3 regions of the Moritella sp. F3 genome follow, and region 3 is predicted to be linked to each of the others. Evidence: predicted binding sites of a transcription regulator. Region 3 holds the regulator's gene; each other region holds the start of a gene.
The links. Region 3 encodes NrdR, which represses ribonucleotide reductase genes. Its sites were predicted from a motif close to AAACACNANATNTNGTGTTT; they were not measured.
Positions count from the first base shown of each region.

Region 1: nrdA (class 1a ribonucleoside-diphosphate reductase subunit alpha) is a predicted target of NrdR. The motif match lies at 3,957-3,976, and genes of this name have one in related genera.
Region 2: nrdD (anaerobic ribonucleoside-triphosphate reductase) is a predicted target of NrdR. The motif match lies at 3,505-3,524, and genes of this name have one in related genera.

Region 1 is NZ_BLRL01000001.1:476,034-484,271, forward strand. It holds gene gyrA (DNA topoisomerase (ATP-hydrolyzing) subunit A) at 1-2,429, opposite strand, end outside; gene ubiG (bifunctional 2-polyprenyl-6-hydroxyphenol methylase/3-demethylubiquinol 3-O-methyltransferase UbiG) at 2,690-3,388, shown strand; gene nrdA (class 1a ribonucleoside-diphosphate reductase subunit alpha) at 4,044-6,317, shown strand; gene nrdB (class Ia ribonucleoside-diphosphate reductase subunit beta) at 6,409-7,539, shown strand; gene yfaE (class I ribonucleotide reductase maintenance protein YfaE) at 7,539-7,814, shown strand; gene JFU56_RS02130 (DUF692 family multinuclear iron-containing protein) at 8,092-8,238, shown strand, end outside.
Region 2 is NZ_BLRL01000005.1:33,027-41,264, reverse strand. It holds gene JFU56_RS10295 (FAD:protein FMN transferase) at 1-894, opposite strand, end outside; gene JFU56_RS10290 (DUF3570 domain-containing protein) at 948-2,231, opposite strand; gene JFU56_RS10285 (DUF4266 domain-containing protein) at 2,222-2,434, opposite strand; gene JFU56_RS10280 (TlpA disulfide reductase family protein) at 2,523-3,038, opposite strand; tRNA gene JFU56_RS10275 (tRNA-Ser) at 3,195-3,285, opposite strand; gene nrdD (anaerobic ribonucleoside-triphosphate reductase) at 3,591-5,726, shown strand; gene nrdG (anaerobic ribonucleoside-triphosphate reductase-activating protein) at 5,811-6,317, shown strand; gene JFU56_RS10260 (SDR family oxidoreductase) at 7,117-8,238, shown strand, end outside.
Region 3 is NZ_BLRL01000012.1:31,412-39,649, forward strand. It holds gene nusB (transcription antitermination factor NusB) at 267-689, opposite strand; gene ribE (6,7-dimethyl-8-ribityllumazine synthase) at 686-1,171, opposite strand; gene ribBA (bifunctional 3,4-dihydroxy-2-butanone-4-phosphate synthase/GTP cyclohydrolase II) at 1,374-2,483, opposite strand; gene JFU56_RS17230 (riboflavin synthase) at 2,532-3,197, opposite strand; gene ribD (bifunctional diaminohydroxyphosphoribosylaminopyrimidine deaminase/5-amino-6-(5-phosphoribosylamino)uracil reductase RibD) at 3,197-4,498, opposite strand; gene nrdR (transcriptional regulator NrdR) at 4,524-4,973, opposite strand; gene JFU56_RS17245 (DUF4124 domain-containing protein) at 5,159-6,319, opposite strand; gene JFU56_RS17250 (hypothetical protein) at 6,477-6,782, opposite strand; gene glyA (serine hydroxymethyltransferase) at 7,122-8,238, opposite strand, start outside.

The sequences.
Region 1 (8,238 bases), on a different contig from region 3:
GCGCCAACAACTTTACCGTTACGCTCACTTACTTTAATTGAAACAACACCCTTAGTACCACGACTCTTCGCAGGGTATTCTTCAAGTGCAGTACGCTTACCGTAACCGTTTTCAGTTGCCGTTAAGATTGCGCCATCATTCTTAGGTACGATTAGAGAAACAACTTTTTGTTCGCCCTCTAATTTAATACCGCGAACACCAGTCGCTGTACGACCCATAGGACGCACACCTTTGAACTTGATTTCAGGTTTGCCATTCTCATCAAGAACAGGGTTACCTTCTTCGTCAAGCACAGCCGTTTCTTCAAACTCGCAGAAACGTACTACTTTACCTTCATCAGAGAACAACATAATGTCGTTAGTACCATCAGTGATATCAACACCAATTAGTTCATTCCCTTCATTCAGGTTAACAGCGATGATACCGCCAGCACGAGGCTTGCTGTATGCACTTAATGCTGTTTTCTTCACTGTACCGTTAGCTGTTGCCATGAAGACAAATTTGTCATCTTCAAACTCAGACACAGGTAGGATCGCAGTAATACGCTCACCTTCTTCCAGTGGTAGTAAGTTAACAATTGGCTTACCACGGGCTTGACGACTAGCTAGCGGTAATTGATATACCTTCATCCAGTACAAGCGACCACGGCTTGAGAAGCAAAGAATATGATCATGTGTATTAGCAACTAGCAGACGTTCGATGAAATCTTCTTCTTTCATCTTCGTAGCTGATTTACCTTTACCACCACGACGCTGAGCTTCGTAATCAGTAAGAGGCTGATACTTAACATAACCTTCGTGAGACAGTGTTACTACAACATCTTCACGTTCGATTAAGTCTTCTAAGTTAATATCAGCGCTGCTTGCAGAAATCTCTGTACGACGTTCGTCACCGAATGCATCTTTTGAAGCTTGCAGCTCTTCAGTGATCACTTCTAGTAAACGCGTTGGCGTATTCAAGATGTATAGTAATTCTGCAATAGCGTCGAGTAATTCTTTGTATTCATTAAGAATCTTCTCGTGCTCTAGACCTGTTAGTTTGTGTAAACGTAAGTCTAGAATTGCTTGTGCTTGTATTTCAGTTAAGAAATACGAACCTTCACGAATACCATACTCAGCTTCTAACCATTCAGGACGTGCAGCATCATCACCAGCACGCTCTAACATTGCAGCGACATCACCTAACTGCCAGCCGCGGCTGATCAAGGCTTGTTTTGCTTCTGCAGATGTAGGCGATTGCTTAATTAAGGCAATGATTTCATCAATATTTGCTAGTGCAATCGCTAACGACTCAAGGATATGAGCACGTTCACGGGCTTTACGCAGTTCAAATACAGTACGACGTGTAACAACTTCACGACGGTGGCGTAAGAACGCATCTAGCATTTCTTTTAATGTAAAGATTTTTGGTTGTTTGTCGATCAATGCAACCATGTTGATACCAAACACAACTTGCATTTGCGTTTGCGCGTAAAGATTGTTTAATACAACTTCACCAACGGCGTCACGCTTAACTTCAACAACCATACGCATACCATCTTTATCAGATTCGTCGCGTAAAGCACTGATGCCTTCAATCTTTTTATCTTTTACAAACTCAGCAATACGTTCAATCAAACGCGCTTTGTTTACTTGGTATGGTAATTCGTGAACAACGATGGTTTCTCTACCACGTTCGTTAACTTCAATATCTGCGCGGGCACGGATATGAATTTTACCACGACCAGTACGGTAAGCTTGCTCGATGCCAGCTTTACCATTAATGATACCGTGTGTTGGGAAATCAGGTCCAGGGATGTATTCCATCAATTCTTCTAGACTTAAGTCTGGATTTTGAATTAATGCTAAACAACCGTTAATAACCTCATTTAAACTATGAGGTGGGATATTAGTTGCCATACCTACGGCAATACCAGACGAACCATTAACCAATAGGTTAGGGATACGCGTTGGCATAACTTCCGGAATGAATTCAGTGCCATCATAGTTAGCTACGTAATCAACCGTTTCCTTGTCTAAATCTGCAAGTAATTCATGCGCAATTTTTGACATTCTGATTTCGGTATAACGCATTGCTGCTGCAGAGTCACCGTCAACAGAACCGAAGTTACCTTGACCATCAACCAACATGTAGCGCAAAGAGAAAGGCTGCGCCATACGTACAATAGTGTCATAAACAGCTGTATCACCGTGTGGGTGATATTTACCGATCACATCACCAACAACACGTGCTGATTTTTTGTATGGTTTGTTCCAGTCATTCTTCAATTCGTTCATCGCGAATAAAACGCGGCGGTGAACTGGCTTTAAACCATCACGAACATCAGGAAGAGCACGACCTACGATTACGCTCATTGCGTAATCTAAATAAGAATTTTTTAATTCTTCTTCAATATTGATAGGTGTGATTTCTGTGGCTAAATTACTCATATAAGCCTTTACCCCTAAGTTTTAAATTACTTTTTATTTATATTTTTTAGAGATTCATTCTAGCATAATATTTACCAGCAAATACAATATATAAGAAAATTAACTCGGTTGGACGAATTTTTATTAACAGCCCCGCAAATTATTTATTCACTGACCCATAAATAATACTTCTGAAATCATTTTCTCGTTATATACTGTGCCCATATTTTATTTTTCGCCCTATTCTTTTTCACCTTATTAACGTATCAAGAAGACTTTGTATGAATGTAGATAAACAGGAAATCGCTAAATTTGAAGCCATGGCTAGTCGTTGGTGGGATCCAGCAGGTGACTTCAAGCCATTACATCAAATAAATCCATTACGCTTAGACTACATTGATGAGCGCAGTGGCGGCCTATTCGGTAAAAGAGTACTTGATGTCGGCTGTGGTGGCGGTATCTTAACGGAAAGTATGGCTCGCCGCGGTGCACAAGCATTAGGCGTTGATATGGGTAAAGAACCCCTCAACGTGGCTAAATTGCACGCACTTGAAACCGGTACGGATGTTGAATACCGTCAAGTGTTAATCGAAGAACTAGCCGAAGAACAGCCAAACAGCTTTGATGTGATCACTTGTATGGAAATGCTAGAGCATGTGCCAGATCCAGGTTCTGTAATTAATGCCTGTATGCGCTTAGTTAAACCAGGTGGCCATGTATTCTTCTCGACTATTAACCGTAATTTAAAATCATACTTATTTATGATTGTTGGTGCAGAGAAAATTATGAAGATGATGCCGAACGGTACGCATGATCATAAGAAATTTATCCGTCCTTCTGAACTGCTACATTGGGTTGACCAATCAGGCTTATATTGTCACCACATGACAGGTCTGCATTACATTCCAGTCGTTGACCAGTTCAAGCTTGGCGAGAATGTCGACGTTAACTATATGCTGCACACACAGCTTATCGATTAATATCGTATATATTCACCTAACAGCACCTTGTTGTTAGGTGGATAGTTACCTTACGTTCTGCTCTTCTATTTAATTTCCCCTCTATTATATTTAGTGCCACTAATAAATATAGTTCGAAGAGATTCCCCCTAATCAACACTGTACTGATAGATCCTGCACTACATAGATACAGTCCTATAAACGTTACACATTCAGCAATTCTCTACATTTTCACACCAGTCCCCATCATCTACTTTGTAGGTAATATGAAACTACTTGCGTATAAAATGACGTAATTGTTGGGAATAACGACCACCTATAAAATTTCCTCTATATTACTTGCATGGTAGTTTTCTAAACGAATTAGCTGTAAATATAATCAAATTATTTGATGATCTTCACACAACTGTGGCAACTCTTTTTTTTCTTTTTTTTTTCACTTTAACTGTTGATTTTTGCTAACCGTAATTGATCACTGAGGCCAGAATGTAAGTCGCTACTAACTCACTAAATTATCCACATGTTATTCCGTTTACTGCCACTTGCCAAAAGTCATTTATGCCTCTATCTTGTATGCATAAATAAACGGTAACACTACATCTTGTGTATTAACAAGAATATCAATACTAGTGTTAGTGGCAACATTCTTAACATTGTTTTAAGGTTAGTCAGCTAAATGAATAAGAATTTACTAGTTACAAAACGCAGCGGTAAACAAGAAACGATCGATCTTGAAAAGATCCATCGCGTGATCAAATGGGCAGCTAAAGGGTTAGATAATGTATCTGTCTCATTGGTTGAGTTGAAATCTCATATCCAGTTTTATGATGGTATTCGTACTGAAGATATACATGAAACCATGATCAAAGCTGCGGCTGATTTAATTAGTGAAGAGGCGCCGGATTACCAATATCTTGCTGCCCGTTTAGCCGTCTTCCATTTACGTAAAAAAGCTTATGGTAAATTTGAGCCACCTGCGCTTTATGACCACGTAAGAATCAATGTTGATGCTCAGCGTTATGATGCACATCTACTTGCTGATTATACTATTGAAGAATTTAAAGAAATGGAGACGTTTGTTGATCACTGGCGTGACATGAACTTCTCTTACGGTGCGATTAAACAGCTAGAAGGTAAATACCTACTACAAAACCGTGTTTCTGGTGAAATCTTCGAAAGCCCACAGTTCTTATATATCTTAGTTGCAGCAAGCTTGTTTGCGACTTACGATAAATCAGTTCGTATGGATTACATTCGTCGTTTCTACGAAGCAACATCAAGCTTTAAGATCTCACTACCAACACCAATTATGGCTGGTGTACGTACGCCTACTCGTCAATTCAGCTCATGTGTATTGATCGAGTGTGACGATAGCCTTGATTCAATCAATGCTGTCTCTAATTCTATTGTTAAATATGTATCGCAACGTGCAGGTATTGGTATCAATGCCGGTCGTATTCGTGCATTAGGTAGTTCAATCCGTGGTGGTGAAGCCTTCCACACAGGTTGTATTCCATTCTACAAACACTTCCAGACAGCGGTTAAATCTTGCTCTCAGGGTGGCGTTCGTGGTGGTGCGGCAACATTATTCTATCCGCTATGGCATTTAGAAGTTGAATCACTGTTAGTACTTAAAAATAACCGTGGTGTTGAAGAGAACCGTGTACGTCACCTTGATTACGGCGTACAGATTAACCGTTTAATGTACCAACGTTTAATTGATAACAAAGACATTAGCTTATTCAGCCCATCTGATGTTGATGGTTTGTATGATGCATTCTTCCAAGACCAGGATGAATTTGAACGTCTATACACGCTTTATGAGCAAGACCCATCAATTCGTAAGCAAACGATTAAAGCGAGCGAACTGTTCGGCTTAGTGATGCAAGAACGTGCAAGTACAGGTCGTATCTACATCCAACACGTAGATCATTGTAATACACACAGCCCATTCAACCCGGCTGTCGCACCAGTAAGACAAAGTAATTTGTGTCTTGAAATTGCCTTACCAACAAAACCAATGCAACACCCAGGTGATGAAGAAGGCGAGATCGCACTTTGTACACTGTCTGCATTTAACCTTGGTGCAATTAAAGACTTAAACGAATTAGAAAACCTTGCTGACTTAGCAGTACGTGCACTTGATAGCTTACTTGATTACCAAGACTACCCAATGCCAGCGGCTGAAAAATCAACCATGGCACGTCGTTCGTTAGGTATAGGTGTAATTAACTACGCATACTACCTAGCTAAAAACGGTGTAAAATACTCAGACGGTAGCGCAAATAACTTAACGCACAGAACATTTGAAGCAATTCAATTCTATCTATTGAAAGCATCAATGAACTTGTCGAAAGAGCAAGGCCCATGTTTAGCATTTAACGAAACTACTTATTCACAAGGTATCTTACCAATTGATACTTATAAGTCAGCGTTAGATGAGATTTGTGATGAAGAATTGCACCTAGATTGGGAAACATTACGTGGCGAGATCCAAGAACACGGCTTACGTAACTCAACGCTAACAGCATTGATGCCATCAGAAACATCAAGCCAGATTTCAAATGCGACAAACGGTATTGAACCACCACGTGGTTTAATCAGTATTAAAGCAAGTAAAGACGGTATCTTGAAACAAGTTGTGCCTGATTACGAAAATCTACGTGATAACTACGAGCTACTTTGGAACATTCCAAATAACACTGGTTATTTACAACTTGTTGGTTTGATGCAAAAATTTGTCGACCAAGCTATTTCATCAAATACTAACTATGATCCACAACGTTTTCCAGGCCAAAAAGTGCCAATGACAACGCTGTTAACGGACTTGATGCTAGCGTATAAGTACGGCTTAAAAACGCTTTACTACCATAACACACGTGATGGCGCATCTGACGTAGATGTAGTTAAAGAAGACGAAGGTTGTGAAGGCGGCGCATGTAAGATCTAAACGATCGCATTACACTCACCGAATTAACCCCCCCTTTTCATTTGGCAGCTTATTAGGCTGCCAAATTTTATGTATAAAACAGAGATGACCAATGAGCTACACTACTTTTAGCCAAACTAAGAATGATCAATTAAAAGAACCAATGTTTTTCGGACAACCCGTAAACGTGGCTCGTTATGATCAACAAAAACATGAAATTTTTGAAAAGCTGATTGAACGTCAGTTATCATTTTTTTGGCGACCAGAAGAAGTAGATGTAAGTAAAGACCGCATTGATTATCAACAACTATCAGATCACGAAAAGCACATTTTCATCAGTAATCTAAAATACCAAACGTTATTAGACAGTATTCAAGGTCGCTCTCCTAACGTTGCTTTTTTACCACTGGTTTCATTACCAGAAGTAGAAACATGGATTGAAACATGGTCATTCAGTGAAACGATTCACTCTCGCTCATACACTCACATCATTCGTAACATCGTGAATGATCCTGCAGAAGTGTTCGATGATATTGTAGCGAATGAAGAAATCCTGAAGCGTGCTAAAGATATTGCTGGTTACTACGATGACTTAATCAATGCAACTCAACTACTACATCAATTTGGTGAAGGTACGCATGTGATTAATGGCGAAACAATCGTCATTAAACAGCGAGATGTGAAAAAGAAATTATATCTAGCAATGGTATCAGTAAACGTACTTGAAGCTGTGCGTTTCTATGTTAGTTTTGCTTGTTCTTTCGCTTTCGCTGAACGTGAATTAATGGAAGGTAATGCTAAAATTATCAAGCTTATTGCACGTGATGAAGCATTACATTTAACGAGTACACAGCACATTCTAAACTTGATGGCTGACGGTAAAGATGATCCTGAGATGCAAGAGATCTCAATGGAATGTTTCCAAGAAACACAGCAAATCTTTATTGATGCAGCACAACAAGAAAAAGAATGGGCAGAATACTTATTCAAAGATGGTTCTATGATTGGTTTGAATAAAGACATTCTTTGTGATTATGTTGAATACATTACTAATACACGTATGGCTGCCGTTGGTTTACCAACAGCGTTTGAAGTGAAAAGCAATCCACTACCATGGATCAACGCTTGGTTAGTATCTGATAACGTACAGGTTGCACCACAAGAATCAGAAATCAGTTCATACTTAGTGGGCCAGATTAATGCTGAAATCAACCATGAAGACATCGGTACATTCGTTCTATAATGTCGAAGATACTAAGAACAGAGTCCGGGGACTATCAGGTTTTACCACAAGATAGCTCCCTACTTGATACGCTTGAGCGCACTGGTCATGAAATTGAATACCAGTGTCGTCAAGGCTACTGTGGCGCTTGTCGAACAACGATCACATCAGGGTCTGTTACCTATACGAACGAACCATTAGCAGCTGTAGCACCAGATTCTATATTACCTTGCTGCTGCAAAGCTAATGGGGATATTACACTTGCGGTTATCGCGACCACAACGGTTGCAGCATAATATACTTAGCAGTTGTAAATTACCCCGTATTAGCACCTATAAAACATCAAGCCTTAACGTGAACAACCACGTTAGGGCTTTTTTATATCGTGATCAAACGTTGATTTTTTCATCCCTTATTATTCAATACTCAATAGCTTACAAGATTGGGTGTGATTTACTTTGCAAAACCATAAAACCTTACCCATACTCCTTTCAATAAGCTATAAGCATTTATATATAGCGTACAAGAACTTCCACAACCTATAAGTTCCACCCCTTAAAATAGGACAACTTTATGTTAGATGATTTAGTTGGCATCGGAATGCGTCCAGCACATTATGAGCAACTCACCAATAAACATGTCGATATTGGCTGGCTCGAAGTGCACAGTGAGAATCACTTCGAGATTAATTCTGAAGCGACTTATTATTTAGATAAAGCC
Region 2 (8,238 bases), on a different contig from region 3:
CCAGTAACGGCAATCTTGCGCTTTCAAGAAGTCTTCAGCGAATTCACCTTGTAATAGCGCGATGGTTGCCAGCATCCCCGCTTGTACGCAGTTTTGTGCATACACAGTGACTTGAGCAGGTCCATCAGCAACCGGATAGCCTGTTTGAGGGTTTAAGATGTGGCTATAACGCTGACCGTCAACATCAATAAAGCGCTGGCTGTTACCACTACTCGCTAAACCACCTTTGCCTAAGCTAACCATCAGTTTACTTTTACCAAGATGTTGCGGATCTTCAATAGCCACTTGCCAGGCTACCCCATTACGACGTAATCGATTAGCGTAAATGTCACCACCAAAGTTAACCAAAAATGCACTGTCGATTTGTTGCAATCGCATTTCATTTTCTAATAACAGCGCAACCTTATCAACAGCGTATTCTTTGCCAATACCACCAAGGTCAACTTGCATGCCTGCAGGCAAGGTTAATAGCGGGGCTTGCCATTGCACTTGTTGCCAACCGATATGGGGTAATAAGGCGTTAATATCGACGTCACTTGGCAGCGTTGTTTGTTGCTTAAAATGCCACAACTTACCCAGCGCCCCAGCACTGATATCAAATAAACCATCACTCAATCGAAAACATAAATCAGCTAAATTAATCAGTTTTACCGTTTCATCATCAAGCTGTACAGTCCTACCCTTAGCATGATTAAGACTAGCAATAATATTGCCATCACGAAAACGACTGTATTTAACTTCAATGCGTTTTGCTTCTGTATAGGCGAGCGCAACAAGACGATTCGCTTGCGCGGCATCCACATCATCCAATAATATCTGACAGGTGCTCGCCATGACCACAAATTCACCGAGCCAGTGATCGACTTGTCGCGTTAAGTTATAAGCTTTACCCAAACTACTATCCCTCTTACACTCTGACGATACTTAGAACGATGTTAGAAGCGCTACTAGAAGCGATAGAAACTCTGTAGCATGATGGCACTTTTATCAGGATAGAGATCAACCCCCGTCATACCCACGCCTTTCGCTAATGATTCATCACCCGATACTTGCGTTAAGTAATATTCCAGTCGCACGCTAAACTCATTACCTGCAACCGGAAAGCCATACTTCAAGCCAATAGTATAGGTTTGCAGTTCACCCAAGCGATAATCCGCAGTCATGTATTCTGGTATAGGTTGACCGTCATCAAGATAAACCCGATAGAAGTCTGCTGCTTGTTGATTATAATAACGAATATGCGGTTCAATAAAGTGGCTGTTCGCCAGCGACATACGCCATTTACTATCGATGGTATGCGAGGCCATCCCCCAATCATCCCAAAAATAACGATAACTGACATCTAATACTTGCCCAGACGGTTGCAGGTTATATTTGGTACGCCAAAACAGGCTTTGCTTGGTGCGCTGATCTGGGCGGTTTTCATAGACATAATCATTTGCCCAACCGTCGCTATCAATCACTGACAATATTTTAAACGGGTCGGTTTGATAACCGCTAACATCACTAATCGAATAGTTTAATTGCATTAGCGTCTGCCGGTTAATCACTTGCGTTAACCCCAACAGCAGATCTAAAGTTTGCTTCGTCTCACTGTCCTCTAAACGATTATCAGGATCATCGACAGGCGCTCCTGGATTAGGAATACCACCTTCTGGCTCAATGGTATCGTATGCATAAGAAAAGCCGACAGAAGCGGTGGTATTACGATTATTAAAATCACGTGCCAGCGCACTGTTAATCGATAGCGCAAGGTAATCATATTCTTTAGACACGTTTGCACCTCCAGAATAAAGCCACTGGCGGTTGAGTTGTTGTTGATATTGAGAACTGAGGGCAACGCGAGTATCTTTAAAGGTATCATCAAGCGGCGTATCACCTGCAGCCGTAGTGTAGGTTCCATTACCAGAAGGCCGGGTGAAGGTTTGCGCTCTATTTTGAGCCACTGCGCCGTTGGGTGAGGCGCCAGTAAGCACATCAATCACACCTTTAACATTGATACTACGTTCGTCATCAATTTGCTTAGTAACAGAAAGTGCACCTTCATAAGCTTGCACTTGGTCGTCACTTTCGGCATAAATAAGTAACCCCAGATCAACATCCCAGCTATCAATCTCAGAGACTTCAGGGGTAGATAGTTCGGCCATGGCAGGAGCCACCAGCGCGCATGTCGCTGCGGCAAGGGTCAGCGAAATGTTAGCAAAGGTTTTGCTCTTACACTTTAGTTGCATCCACAACCTCCACCAGCAAAACTACCGCCGCCACTAGAACCTTCTTTACTAAAATAAGTATGGTCGTCAAATCCCATTTCCATTGGGTTTTCTGCAAGCTGCATTTCCGGTTTAGCCAGCAAGTCACGCTCCCAAGGTTTGACCCCGAGTGATGAACACGCAGTTAAACTCAACATACAGGCTAATAATAAAATCCGTCTCATAAGCCGCTCCAAACATTAAATAAACTATTACTTATATAAGTTGTTTCCACTCACTTACTTCTATCAACTCTGTTCTACCTGCACATCATTACGGTAATAACGATAAGATCTCTGCTTCGTATTTGTCTAATTCGGATAATCTAAAACCAACGTGCTTATACACAATTTCACCTTGTTTATTAAGTATAAACGAATTCGGTAAACCCATGACTTCATACTGCTCCGCGACAACGCCTTGTGGGTCAAAGGCGATAGTCAGTTTATTTGGATAGCGTGTTAAGAACTTCTTCGCGAGAATTGCTTCTTGATCCATATTAATGGCGATAATTTCAAAACCTTGTTCGCCATATTTTTCAACCATTTCATCCATCCACGGGAACGAACGAATACACGGCGTACACCACGAGGCCCAGAAATCGACCAGCACAACTTTACCGCGATAATCAGCAAGGTTTATTTGGCTATTATTAACACCGGGTAATGAAAAATCAGGAGCAAGCTTTGCATTATTTTCAGCAAATACCGCGGTTGAAAAAACAACACTGATAATAATAGAAGTAGCAATAAAAAAGTCGCGAAGACGGTAACAGATAGATTGATTCATAAACTGAATTCTCAAATAGGCTGAATAGATGTCTGGCTATAATAGTGAAGTTAACTGAGGATTAGTGAAAAAAATGTTGATTATGTGAAAAACAGATATAAAAAAACGCTAACCAGTTACTATAAATAGTAATCAATTAGCGTTCTCTTGAATGGATGGCGGAGGAGGAGAGATTTGAACTCTCGAGGAGCTATTAACCCCTGCTGGTTTTCAAGACCAGTGCATTCGGCCACTCTGCCACCCCTCCGCAGCAATGGAGCGAATATTAGAGCAACCTCTTGAAGTTGTAAAGCTTTATTCATAATAACTATTACACTGCTCATTTTACGTTTAAATATCGTTCAAAAATAAACTTACAACAAAAATAATGCCATTTCTTGATCAAGAATACATCCCGAATAAATCCTAACCCAGGCGTAATAATTCTTGATCGAAATCAATACACCAAAAACAAACTTCAAGCCTAATACACAACATCTTGTGCCACTGCCAAATTCAATGCCTATATATAGTGTCACATTATGATTTTAATTTTGCCTTAAGGAGTATTTTGTGGATCTATTTGTCATCAAACGAGATGGTTGTCGTGTGCCGTTCAACATTCAATGCATACAAGACGCTATTTACGCTGCAGCTAAGTCAGTGCAACAAGAAAACCGTGATTATGCGGCCAATATGGCAAATAAAGTACACCAGCTCCTTATTCAACAAGACGTCTCTAGCGAACATGCTATTGAGATCCACACAATTCAAAACACCGTTGAAGATGTGCTGATGCAAGAAAGCAATAAACTCATTGCTCGCGCTTACATCGAATACCGTCATCAACGTGATATTGCCCGTGAAACACAGAGCATCCTGACTAACGAAATTAAAGGTCTTATTGAGCAAAGTAACGAATCACTGTTGAATGAAAATGCCAATAAAGACAGTAAAGTGATCCCAACTCAACGTGATCTACTTGCTGGTATTGTTGCCAAGCATTATGCCAAGCAACATATCTTACCGCGCGATATTGTTCATGCTCATGAAGCTGGCGACATTCATTATCACGACCTTGACTATGCCCCGTTCTTCCCGATGTTTAACTGCATGCTGATCGATCTTGATGGTATGCTGACGCGTGGATTTAAAATGGGTAATGCTGAAATTGAAACGCCAAAATCAATTACTACAGCAACCGCTGTTACCGCACAAATCATTGCACAGGTAGCCAGCCATATTTACGGTGGTACCACGATCAACCGCATTGACGAGATCTTAGCACCTTACGTGACAGCGAGCTTTGATAAAAATACCCAACTAGCCGAAGAATGGTCAATACCAAATAAAGCAGAGTTTGCACGATCACGCACTGAAAAAGAATGCTTCGATGCATTCCAGTCACTAGAATATGAAGTAAACACCTTACACACCGCAAACGGTCAAACACCCTTTGTAACTTTCGGTTTTGGTTTAGGTACTAGCTGGGAAGCACGTTTAATTCAGCAGTCAATTCTTAAAAATCGTATTGCTGGCTTAGGCAGAAACCATAAAACAGCCGTATTTCCAAAACTGGTGTTTGCCATTAAAGATGGTTTAAACCATAAATCAGAAGATGCCAATTACGATATCAAACAACTGGCACTGGAATGCTCAACTAAGCGCATGTACCCAGACATCCTAAACTATGATCAAGTCGTTAAAGTAACGGGTTCGTTTAAAACCCCGATGGGTTGCCGCAGTTTCTTAGGCACCTATGAAGAGCAAGGCAAATTAATTCATGAAGGCCGTAATAACTTAGGGGTTGTTAGTCTTAATTTACCGCGCATTGCCATTCAAGCAAAAGGGGATGAGTCACGCTTCTATCAATTATTAGATGAGCGTTTAATCCTGTGTAAGCGAGCACTCGAAACCCGTATTTCACGTCTTAAAGGAGTCAAAGCACGTGTTGCCCCTATCCTTTATATGGAAGGAGCTTGCGGCGTTAGACTAAATGCTGATGATGCCGTATTAGATATTTTCAAGCATGGTCGCGCCTCTATTTCTTTAGGCTACATCGGCTTGCACGAAGCGATTAATGCACTATTTGGTAATGCTACTCACCCTTACGATAGTGAAACCTTGCAGCAAAAAGCCATTGCCATGCTTAGCCACATGAAAACCAGTACTGAACAATGGACAGCAGAAAGCGGTTATGCGTACAGCTTATACGCCACACCGAGTGAAAACCTGTGTAGCCGCTTTGCTAAATTAGATAAGACCACGTTTGGTGATATCAAAGACGTCACAGATAAAGGCTATTACACCAACAGCTTCCATTTGGATGTTGAAAAACAAGTGAATCCATACGATAAAATTGATTTTGAAATGCCCTACCCACCTGTTAGTAGCGGCGGCTTTATCTGTTATGGCGAATACCCCAATATGCAGCACAACGTCGAAGCGTTAGAAGATGTCTGGGACTATAGCTATTCACGTGTGCCTTACTACGGTACCAATACACCTATCGATGAATGTTACGAATGTGGTTATACCGGTGAATTTAGCTGTACCAGTAAAGGCTTTACTTGTCCTAAATGCGATAACCACGACATTGCCAAGGTATCTGTAACACGTCGAGTATGTGGTTATCTAGGTAGCCCCGATGCACGTCCCTTTAACGATGGTAAACAAGAAGAAGTAAAACGCCGCGTTAAACATTTATAATGATGGAAACAATAATAACTCGTCCGACCTCAGTTTAATCAACTAGCTAGTCAATGCCTCATTGGCTAGCGTTTAAGAGTAGCTATGCATTATTCCCAATATTATCCAGTTGATGTGATCAATGGTCCAGGTACGCGTGTCACACTATTTGTCAGTGGTTGCGAGCATCAATGTAAAGGTTGTTATAACCAATCTACCTGGTCACCTCGCAATGGTTCCGTCTTTACTCAAGCGATGGAAGATAAAATAATTAATGACTTGAACGATCCACGCATACGCCGTAAGGGCTTAAGCTTAAGTGGTGGAGACCCTCTTTATCTAGGTAATCTAGAACACATATTAAAACTTGTAAAAAGAGTTAAAAAAGAATGTGTTGGAAAGAACGTATGGCTATGGACTGGCTATACTATAGAGCAACTAACACCAGAACAAAAAATGGTAGTGCAATATGTTGATTATCTAGTTGATGGTAAATTTGAGCAGTCGTTATCTGATCCAGCACTTCAGTTTAGAGGCAGTAGCAATCAACGTATTATCACTATTCTCCAAAATGAGAATATTGCCGAATTTACATATAGCATCGAAAAATAAACACCTGTAAACCATAATGAAAAGTTCACTGATACCGCTATCACGAGCAAATATTCTAATTAAAAATTATAAATTGTAAAAAAGTTAAATTCAGCATTTAATACTTTAGTGATACAAATTCACTATGGAACAAATATTCTAATCTTAAAGTCCTAGAGCACACTATTTCTTAGTTAATGAGATAGGTTGAGGGCTTAATAACCCCCTCCTTCCAAAGTCATTTAAAATTAATTATTTTTGACATTAATCACATTAAACAGCGCATCAATATAGCTAGAAAATATCCTTTTTTTATAATGTTTAAAACAAAAGTATGAATGTTTATGGTCATCGCATTAACAGAGAGCCACCAACACAATAAAACATACACATAAGGCATTGATATTAAAGTGCTAATAAAAACCGATCAATGTAACACCCCAAAAATAAACGAAAACAAATAAGACTTTGAATTAGCAATCTAAAATAAGTATTACTTTTAACTGTACGCGCCAATACTTGTTAACAAAATGTAATTAAGTACACTTTAAACTTGTAAAAAATCAGCATGATTATGATTTAAAAAAATCAAGTTTTTACACTAGCCGTTGATTATTTGTTAACAGAATTAATCATTAGATTAAACCAACAACTCGTCACATTACACTGACAGTGTGTTGTAAAACTTGCCATTTTACCAGTTACGTTAACGGCACATCATTGACATTCATTTTAATTTCAATGATATTACTACTACAAAAGTGATACACAATCATTTTAATTAACAGAAATTAAACATAGCTTAGTTAAGGATAATGGAATGAAATACTTAGTTACCGGTGGTACAGGATTTATTGGTCGTTTCTTAATTGAACGTTTAGTAGAAAGAGAAGATGCGCAAGTGTATGTATTAACTCGCCCAGGCTCAGAACACAAATTCAATGCATTACAGGATCGAGTGCATAAGAGTGTTAAAAGTCGTATCAAAATGGTTACAGGTGATATCACTAAAGCTAATTTAGGTATTGATGAACAATGGTTGGCGACACATACTGACCAAATTGACAATGTTTACCACCTTGCAGCAATCTACGATATGAAAGCAGATGCTGAATCACAAGAAACAGCAAATGTTGTTGGTACACGTAACGCAGTTGAAGCATCTGTTCACATTAAAGCGAAAAGCTTCCACCATGTTAGCTCTATTGCAGCTGCAGGTTTGTTCAACGGTACTTTTTACGAAGACATGTTTGAAGAAGCTGAAAATATGGACAACCCATATTTACGCACCAAACATATCTCTGAAAAAGTAGTGCGTGATGAATGTTCTATTCCTTTCCGCATCTACCGCCCTGGTATGGTTGTTGGTCATTCTAAAACGGGTGAAATCGACAAAGTAGATGGTCCTTACTACTTCTTCAAATTGTTGAAAAAAATCCGTGAAACAATTCCAACATGGATGCCTATGATCGGTGTTGAAGGCCGCCGCCTTAATATCGTACCGGTTGATTATGTTGCAGATGCAATTGATTACATCAGTCATAAAGAAGACGTTCATAGCAACTGTTTCCACCTTGTTGATCCAAAACCATTCAAGGTTGGTGAAGTACTAAATATCTTCGCTACTGCGGGTAACGCACCAAAAACAGCATTCCGTATTGATTCGCGTATTGCTAACTTCTTACCAGCGTCGGTACGTCAAGCTATTACTCATTTACCAGCAGTAAAACAACTTACTGAAGGTGTATTAAATGACCTTGGCATTCCAAAAGATGTATTGAACTTCCTTAACTACCCAACAAGCTTTGATGACCGTGAAACAGCACGTGCATTAGAAGGCTCAAATATTAAAGTGCCACGTTTAGATGCATATGCACCAGCGGTATGGGATTATTGGGAACGTAACCTAAATGATGACCTAATCAATGACATGACGCTGAAA
Region 3 (8,238 bases):
CTGTTAATTAAAACCTAATTATATTGTTAATTAACCTCAAGTCAGGATAAGCAAGGCTGGATAGGATTTAGACTTTACTAAGTAAAATGTCTTTTTCAGGGATGAAAAAGCCAAGCATACATGGAAGTACTTGCTGCGTTTTTGCGTGAAAATTGTCTAATATCCTTAATCTAATTCAGATTAATTAATATCTTGAAAGTAAGTTTTAGACATAAAAAAAGCCAGCAACCTGTGCTAGCTTTTTTGCATTGAAGAAAATAATTAAATTATTTTTTCAAACGTAATTGCAATTTACTTACAATTTTATCTAATACGCCGTTAACGAATTTATGGCTGTCTTCAGCGCCAAAGTCTTTCGCTAATTCGATAGATTCATTGATCACAACTTTATAAGGTACATCTTGACGCTTAGTAAGCTCAAATGTAGAAAGACGTAAAATCGCTTTCTCAACCAAGTCTAAATCGTCGATTGGACGAGATAAGAATGGTGACATTAATTCATCAAGTTCTACAGAGTTTAAGCTTACACCTAATACAAGTTCACGGAAGTAAACTGCATCTGTGTCGCTAAAATCTTGCTCTGTTACAAATTGGTGTTCGATATTTGCAACAGTTTCTTGTGTCATTTGCCATTGATAAATTGCTTGTGTGGCAAACTGACGTGCCTTACTACGTTCCGAAGGTTTCATTTTTTCTCCAATAATACATCAACTTGATGCAAAACATTCACCATTTCAAGTGCACTTAGAGCAGCCTCCGACCCTTTATTACCAGCCTTGGTACCAGCACGCTCAATTGCTTGCTCAATGGTGTCTGTCGTTAGAACACCAAATGCAACAGGAACATCATAGTCCATTGCAACTTGAGCAAGACCTTTATTACATTCGCCAGCTACGAATTCAAAATGTGGTGTACCACCACGAATTACCGTACCTAAAGCAATGATCGCATCAAACTGTTTTGTTGCAGCAACACGTTGAGTTACAAGCGGTAATTCTACAGCGCCAGGTACGCGAACAATAGTGATATTGTCTTCGCTAACTTGACCAAAACGTTTTAGTGAATCGATAGCACCCGCTAACAAACTTTCATTGATGAAACTGTTAAAACGCGAGATTACGATTGCAATTTTTGCTTCTGGAGCAGGAACATTTCCTTCGATAACTTTCATGTGTACAAATCCTATATCACGGCACGTAAATTTACGGCCAATTTTAATTATTGAGAATCGACTGACGAAAGGGCTCGGATTGTACCAAGCTTTCGTCAGCAAGCAAACTTATTCTACGACTATCGCTAAAACTTCTGCGATGGCTATCTATATAACTTATTCGACGTCTATCTATTAAATTTATTAGCCGACAAGCTAATACTTATTTAGAGATGTATTCGACAACTTCCAAGCCAAAGCCTGATAGTGAATGGTAACGTTTGTCTGAGCTTAATAGCTTCATTTTAGACACGCCCATATCAGCTAAAATTTGTGAACCCACACCAACGCGGCGTGATGTACCCTGCCATTTTGCTTTTGGCTGTACATCGCCTTTATCTTCTTGCGCAAATTGTTTCACTTTTTCGATGATATCGTTAGAGTTTTCTTCGTTACCTAAGATCACCATCACGCCACCATCACGGCCGATACGTGCCATTGCATCATCCAATGACCACGAGATCTTGCTCGCGCGATCAGTACGCAGGATATCAGTCATGGTATTTTGTACATGCACACGTACTAATGTTGGCTGCTCAGCAACAACATCACCTTTACATAATGCATAATGAACTTGATTATCGATAGTATCGCGATAAGTCACTAAGTCAAAATCACCGTGTTCAGTTGGTAATTTACATTCCGCAACGCGTTCAATCGTTGTTTCATTGCTATTACGGTATTCAATTAAGTCAGCGACTGTGCCTAATTTAATGCCATGTTTTTCAGCAAAAATTTCTAAGTCAGGACGACGAGCCATTTCACCGTCATCTTTTAAGATCTCAACAATCACACCAGCAGGCTCACAACCCGCTAAACGTGCAAGATCACAACCCGCTTCAGTATGACCTGCGCGTGTTAGTACACCGCCGTCTTGCGCTGCAAGTGGGAAAATGTGGCCAGGCATTACAATATCAGCTGGTTTAGCATCACCAGCGACTGCTGATAATACCGTTACTGCGCGATCCGTTGCAGAAATGCCGGTCGTCACGCCTTCAGCCGCTTCAATAGAAACTGTGAAGTTAGTTGAGAATTGCGCCGTATTATCTTGAACCATTAAAGGTAACTGTAATTGAGCTACGCGTTCTTTGGTTAATGTCAGACAAATTAGACCGCGACCGTGTGTCGCCATAAAGTTAATCGCCTCTGGCGTTACTTTGTCTGCCGCCATGATCAAATCGCCTTCATTTTCACGATCTTCATCATCCATCAAGATAACCATTTTACCTAGGCGGATGTCTTCAATAATATCTTCAATACGACTTAGTGCCATGTTCATAGCCCCTTAATAACAATTAAAAACTGAACGTGAATAGATGTTTTACTTTAAAAATCCATTACTCGCAAGAAAATCCATGGTGATACCTTGTTCAGGCGTGCTTGACTCAGCCGCTTTATCACCTAGCATGATCCGCTCTAAATAACGGGCAATAACATCTACTTCTAAATTAACTTTACGACCGACGACATAACTTTCTATCGTTGTTTCTAACGCTGTATGCGGTACGATCGTTAATTTGAATTTAGCGCCGTCAATTTCATTAATAGTTAAACTAATACCATCAATGGTAATTGAACCTTTTTCGGCAATATAACGGGCTAATTCATTTGGAGCTTGTAACCAATACTCAGTCGCACGACCAAGTTTAGCTATATTTACAATCTCGGCAACACCATCAACATGACCACTGACTAAGTGACCACCAAGACGTGTGCTTAAGGTTAATGCTTTTTCTAAGTTTACCTTATCACCAATTTTGTAATGCGCAAAACCAGAGCGCTTTATCGTCTCTAATGACACATCTGCGCGGTAGCCATTGCTTAGTAATTCAACAACTGTCAGACATACACCGTTCGTGGCGATACTGTCGCCAAGTTTTACATCACTTAAATCAAGCGAGCCACTGTCAACAGTGATACTCACATCTGCGCCTTTTGGCGTTAAACCAGTGAGCGTACCCACGGTTTCAATAATTCCTGTAAACATTAGTATTCCGGTTTTGCTGTAATGCGAAGATCGTCACCGACCTGCGTGATATCGGTAAAGCTAAACTTAGGCACTTGCGCCATCTCAGTTAGCTCGCTTAATACTGCTAGTCCTCTGGCACTATCACCCATAAGTTTCGGCGCCAGGTAAATAATTATCTCATCCACCAGCTTATTTTCAAGTAATGCACCTGCTAATGTTGCACCCGCTTCAACCCATAGGTCATTAATATCCTGCAGTGCGAGCGCCGTCATTAACTGGTTTAGATCTATGTTATGGTGACTATCTTGCTTTATTTCAATTCGTGACACAGATTCATTCACTAATAACGCCGCTGTAACCGGGTCATGTGCTGCGCCATTAGCACTATTTTCGATATTCTTATTAACACCATTAACGAGTAGTATCTGCCCTGGCTGAGCAAATAGCTTTAATTCCGTAGTCGATGATGCAATATGCCCATCGAGTCGGCCATGATTATCCAGAATCACTCGGATAGGTTGACGTACTTGATGCTCAGGTGGTTTATGAAGAGATAAAGGATAGTCGGCTTGGCTTGCGCCTAATTCGCTATAACGCACATTCAGTGACGCATCATCCATCATCACCGTGCTTGCAGTAGATAAGATAGCACTAGATTGGGCACGATACACTTGCACATCATTACGCGCAGCAGGACCGGTTATCCATTTACTTTCGCCATTTTTCAATGCTGTACGCCCATCGAGACTCGCCGCCATTTTCAGCCGTACAAAAGGACGTTGTTTTTGCATGCGTAAAATAAAACCAGGATTGAGAGCATGGGCTTCCTCTGATAACAAACCAATGCGTACTTTAATACCTGCGGCTATTAATATCGCAATGCCCTTACCTGCTACTTTTGGGTTTGGGTCAACCATGGCAATCACAACTTCGTTGACATTAGCCTTAACCAAGGCCGCAGCACAAGGTGGCGTTCGGCCATAATGACTGCAAGGTTCTAATGTCACATAACAAGTTGCGCCCTGTGAAGCGCTATATTCAGCACTATCGACGGCATTCTCAACTGCAATATCAGCAGCCTTTAGTGCATGAATTTCTGCATGCGGCTCTCCCGCACGTAAATGAAAACCTTCACCGATGATATTATCTGCTTTTACCAGCACACAACCAACATTTGGATTAGGTGCAGTGGTAAAACGGCCTTGTTGTGCAAGTGCGATCGCACGTTGCATGTACAGGCTGTCTACAGTATTAAATTGACTGGTTGAGATAAGGTCTGCCACTAACAGGTCTAACTCAGGGCGCGATGAGATTGGCATAATCAATGAGAACTCAGGTATCAGGTTATTTGTCGAGTTTGGCTATTTCTTCATTAAATTCTTTTACATCTTCAAAAGAACGATAGACAGAGGCAAAACGTACATAAGCGACTTTATCGAGCTTTTTCAGTACGTCCATCACCAGTTCACCGAGAAAACTAGATTCAACTTCACGTTCGCCAGTGGCTCTTAAACTCGATTTAATTTGATTAATACCGAGTTCAATTTGCTCTGCGGCAACCGGACGTTTTTCTAACGCACGATAAATACCATTAACTAACTTATCTTCGTTAAAAGGTTCGCGTTTATCATCTGTTTTAATGATACGCGGCATTACTAATTCGGCCGTTTCAAAGGTAGTAAAACGTTCATGACATTTCGCACACTCACGGCGGCGACGCACCTGATGGCCTTCAGCCACAAGACGAGAGTCGATAACTTTAGTTTCAGTCGCAGAACAAAATGGACAGAACATAAACAATCCTATTGAATAATATTATTCTGAGTCTATCGTTAAACAGCAGGCGGGTACAGAAAAGTGCAGATAAATTAGCGGAATTAATAAATAAGTTAACAAATTGTTGAATAATCAGTCGGTTTTAAATCATCTTATTGTGAGATCAAAGTGAGATAAAAAACCGACCCATATATTGAGGCTGCTTATTCGGCGTTACGGTTTACTTCGTTTACAAACTGACTAGATACTTCTATACCTTGTCTATCAAGCTGGTTTGTACCCGCGCCAAGTAAAGGTAAGCGCGCATTGTGATTGTAGCTTAATCGACTCAGCATTAATGCCGAGTTAACTTGCTTTACAGATGGTGCTTTATTTTCTGAAGGTGCTTTATTTACTTTGCTACGACTGCTACTAATTTCACTTTCAATCGCTTTAATTTTATCAGCGCTGTGTATTAATTCTTTATTTTTAGCTGTCGCGCTAACACTGCTCTTCGAAGAGGCCTTGATGTTCGACTTAGCTAACACAGCTCCAGATTTTCTGGTCGAGTCACTCTTATCCTTCGCTAAATGCGCTCTAAATAGCTTTTTATTGATTTCAGCTAAAAATTTATTCTGCACCAGCTCAGGGGGCAATTTCAACTTTTTGTTAGCAGTAATGTTACTCCCTATTGTCGCTTTATTTTGGCTCGCAATCATCATTGGCTCATCAATAACCTGTGTTTGCTTGTTACGATTTAGTTTCTTTTTAATACCCGAAAGAAAAGCGTTATTAGGTTTTGATTTCTGTTCAATGGATCTTAAAGGCGCAGGCTGAATGATTGGTGCTATTTTTGCTATCGCGACAGGTTCTACATTGACAACACGTGGGCTTGATTCGATGTGGCGTTGGCGTTTTAATTTATTTTGAATACCAGCTAGGAATTTATTAGTTGTTTTACGCGGTTGCTTCATGGCAACGTTAGCAACGGCATTACGATCTGGAACTGAAGTTGATACAAGTAAGGCTTGCTGACGGGCGAGTTGTTGTTCAATCAAGACTAACTGAGGATCTCGTCGTGTTAAAACCTTATCTACTTGGCGTTCAACGCTAGCATTAGCAACTATATCATCAAGACCATCGAGTAAGTTACTCGCTTTAGTTGACGATAAATCATTTACCACATCATCCATATCAGCTTGCTTACGACTAGCTCGACTTTGTGCTGCATTTTTTTCCACTATCTGACGTGGGAACTGACTGTAATGCATCGCACCATCGGCATCGCGCCAACTGTATACCTTCGCAAATGTTGAATAGCTCATTGAGCCACATATTAACGCTAATATTAAACGTTTATAATTACCGATTGAATTCAGCATCATCCCTTATACCTCACCCTATTTATACAGATACTTGAGCATTCCTTCTCAAATATTGATCATGTTGCAAATATGTTAACACTTGTACGCTGTATTAAAAACTATCAAGTTAGATTTAACCCACCCACTTCACAATATAAAATCAAAACCGTGATACCCGTTATGAGCAGCTAAATATCAACGTATTGAATACGCGATGAGCATCAGAATAACGATTAGTAAGTTCCGCTAACTTACCGTATTTACCACAATGCTCTTTAGCCATATCAACGACTTCTATTGTTTGAAACTGACCGATCTGGTATTCAAAAGATGCACCATTTTCAGTTTTTGTTAATACGTCAACCGAGCTACAACCGGTGACGACAGCAGCGACTGTTACAGCGAACGCTGTAATGCATATACCTTTACATATTCTATGGGCTCTTTTTTTTGGTAGTGTGTTCAGTAGCAATGTATTCATCATATTTCCCATCCTTGGTCTATGAAACGGATCAGCTGCTGCGATAAAACTGACGTTTATGACCGCTTATCATATGCTGACAAGATAATAAAAAAGTATGGAAATAGCATGGTTTTTGGTATGAGGGAGAGCATTAGTCGTGATGACATAGCCTAAGATAATAAATGTTCAATTTGAATGGTACAATTTTAGTGGCGTTATTTTTAGACATAAAAAAACCGTAAATGACTAGCTTAAAACCTTATTCAAGTTAAGCAGCATTTACGGTTAACAAATTAATCATTTTTATAAACCCTTAGGCTTATGATTAATTTTTGTATATAAGCTTATTTATAAACAGGCCTATTTATATACAGGATAGTCTGCACATAGCGCTTGTACGTTCGCACGTACTGTCGCAGCTACATCTTCATTACCGATGTTATCTAATACGTCACACATCCAACCAGCAAGTTCACCGGCTTTATCAGCTGGGATACCACGGCGAGCAAGTGCTGGAGTACCGATACGCAGACCAGATGTAACAAATGGTGAACGTGGATCGTTAGGCACCGAGTTTTTGTTTACTGTGATATGTGCATTACCCAGCGCCGCATCAGCTTCTTTACCTGAGTATTCTTTGCCAATCAAGTCAACTAAGAATAGGTGATTTTCAGTACCGTTAGAAACGATTTTGAAACCACGTTCTTGTAATACTTCAACCATGCTTTTCGCACAATCAAGTACATTCTGTTGGTATACAGCGAATGCTGGTTCCATCGCTTCTTTAAATGCAACCGCTTTAGCAGCGATAACGTGCATTAAAGGACCACCTTGACCACCAGGGAAGATTGCTGAGTTTAATTTTTTCTCAATCGCTTCATCTGCTTGTGCAAGGATAAGACCGCCACGTGGACCGCCTAATGTTTTATGCGTAGTAGTCGTTACAACATGCGCGTGCTTCATTGGGTTTGGATATAGACCTGCAGCAACTAAACCTGCTACGTGTGCCATATCAACGAATAGGAAAGCACCTACTTTGTCTGCGATTTCACGGAATTTAGCCCAATCAACCACACCAGAGTATGCAGAAAAACCTGCAACAATCATTTTTGGTTGATGTTCAATCGCTAACGCTTCAACTTCAGCATAATCTAGTTCGCCAGTTTCAGGGTTGATACCGTACTGAACTGCGTTATAGATTTTACCCGAGAAGCTTACGCTTGCACCGTGTGTTAAGTGACCACCATGAGCAAGACTCATGCCTAGTACAGTATCACCTGGTTTAACTAATGCCATGTAAACAGCAGCATTTGCTTGTGAACCAGAGTGTGGTTGTACATTCGCGTAATCAGCACCAAACAACTGCTTAGCACGTTCGATTGCTAAAGACTCAGCAATATCAACATACTCACAACCGCCATAGTAGCGTTTGCCTGGGTAACCTTCTGCATACTTATTAGTAAGCTGAGAGCCTTGA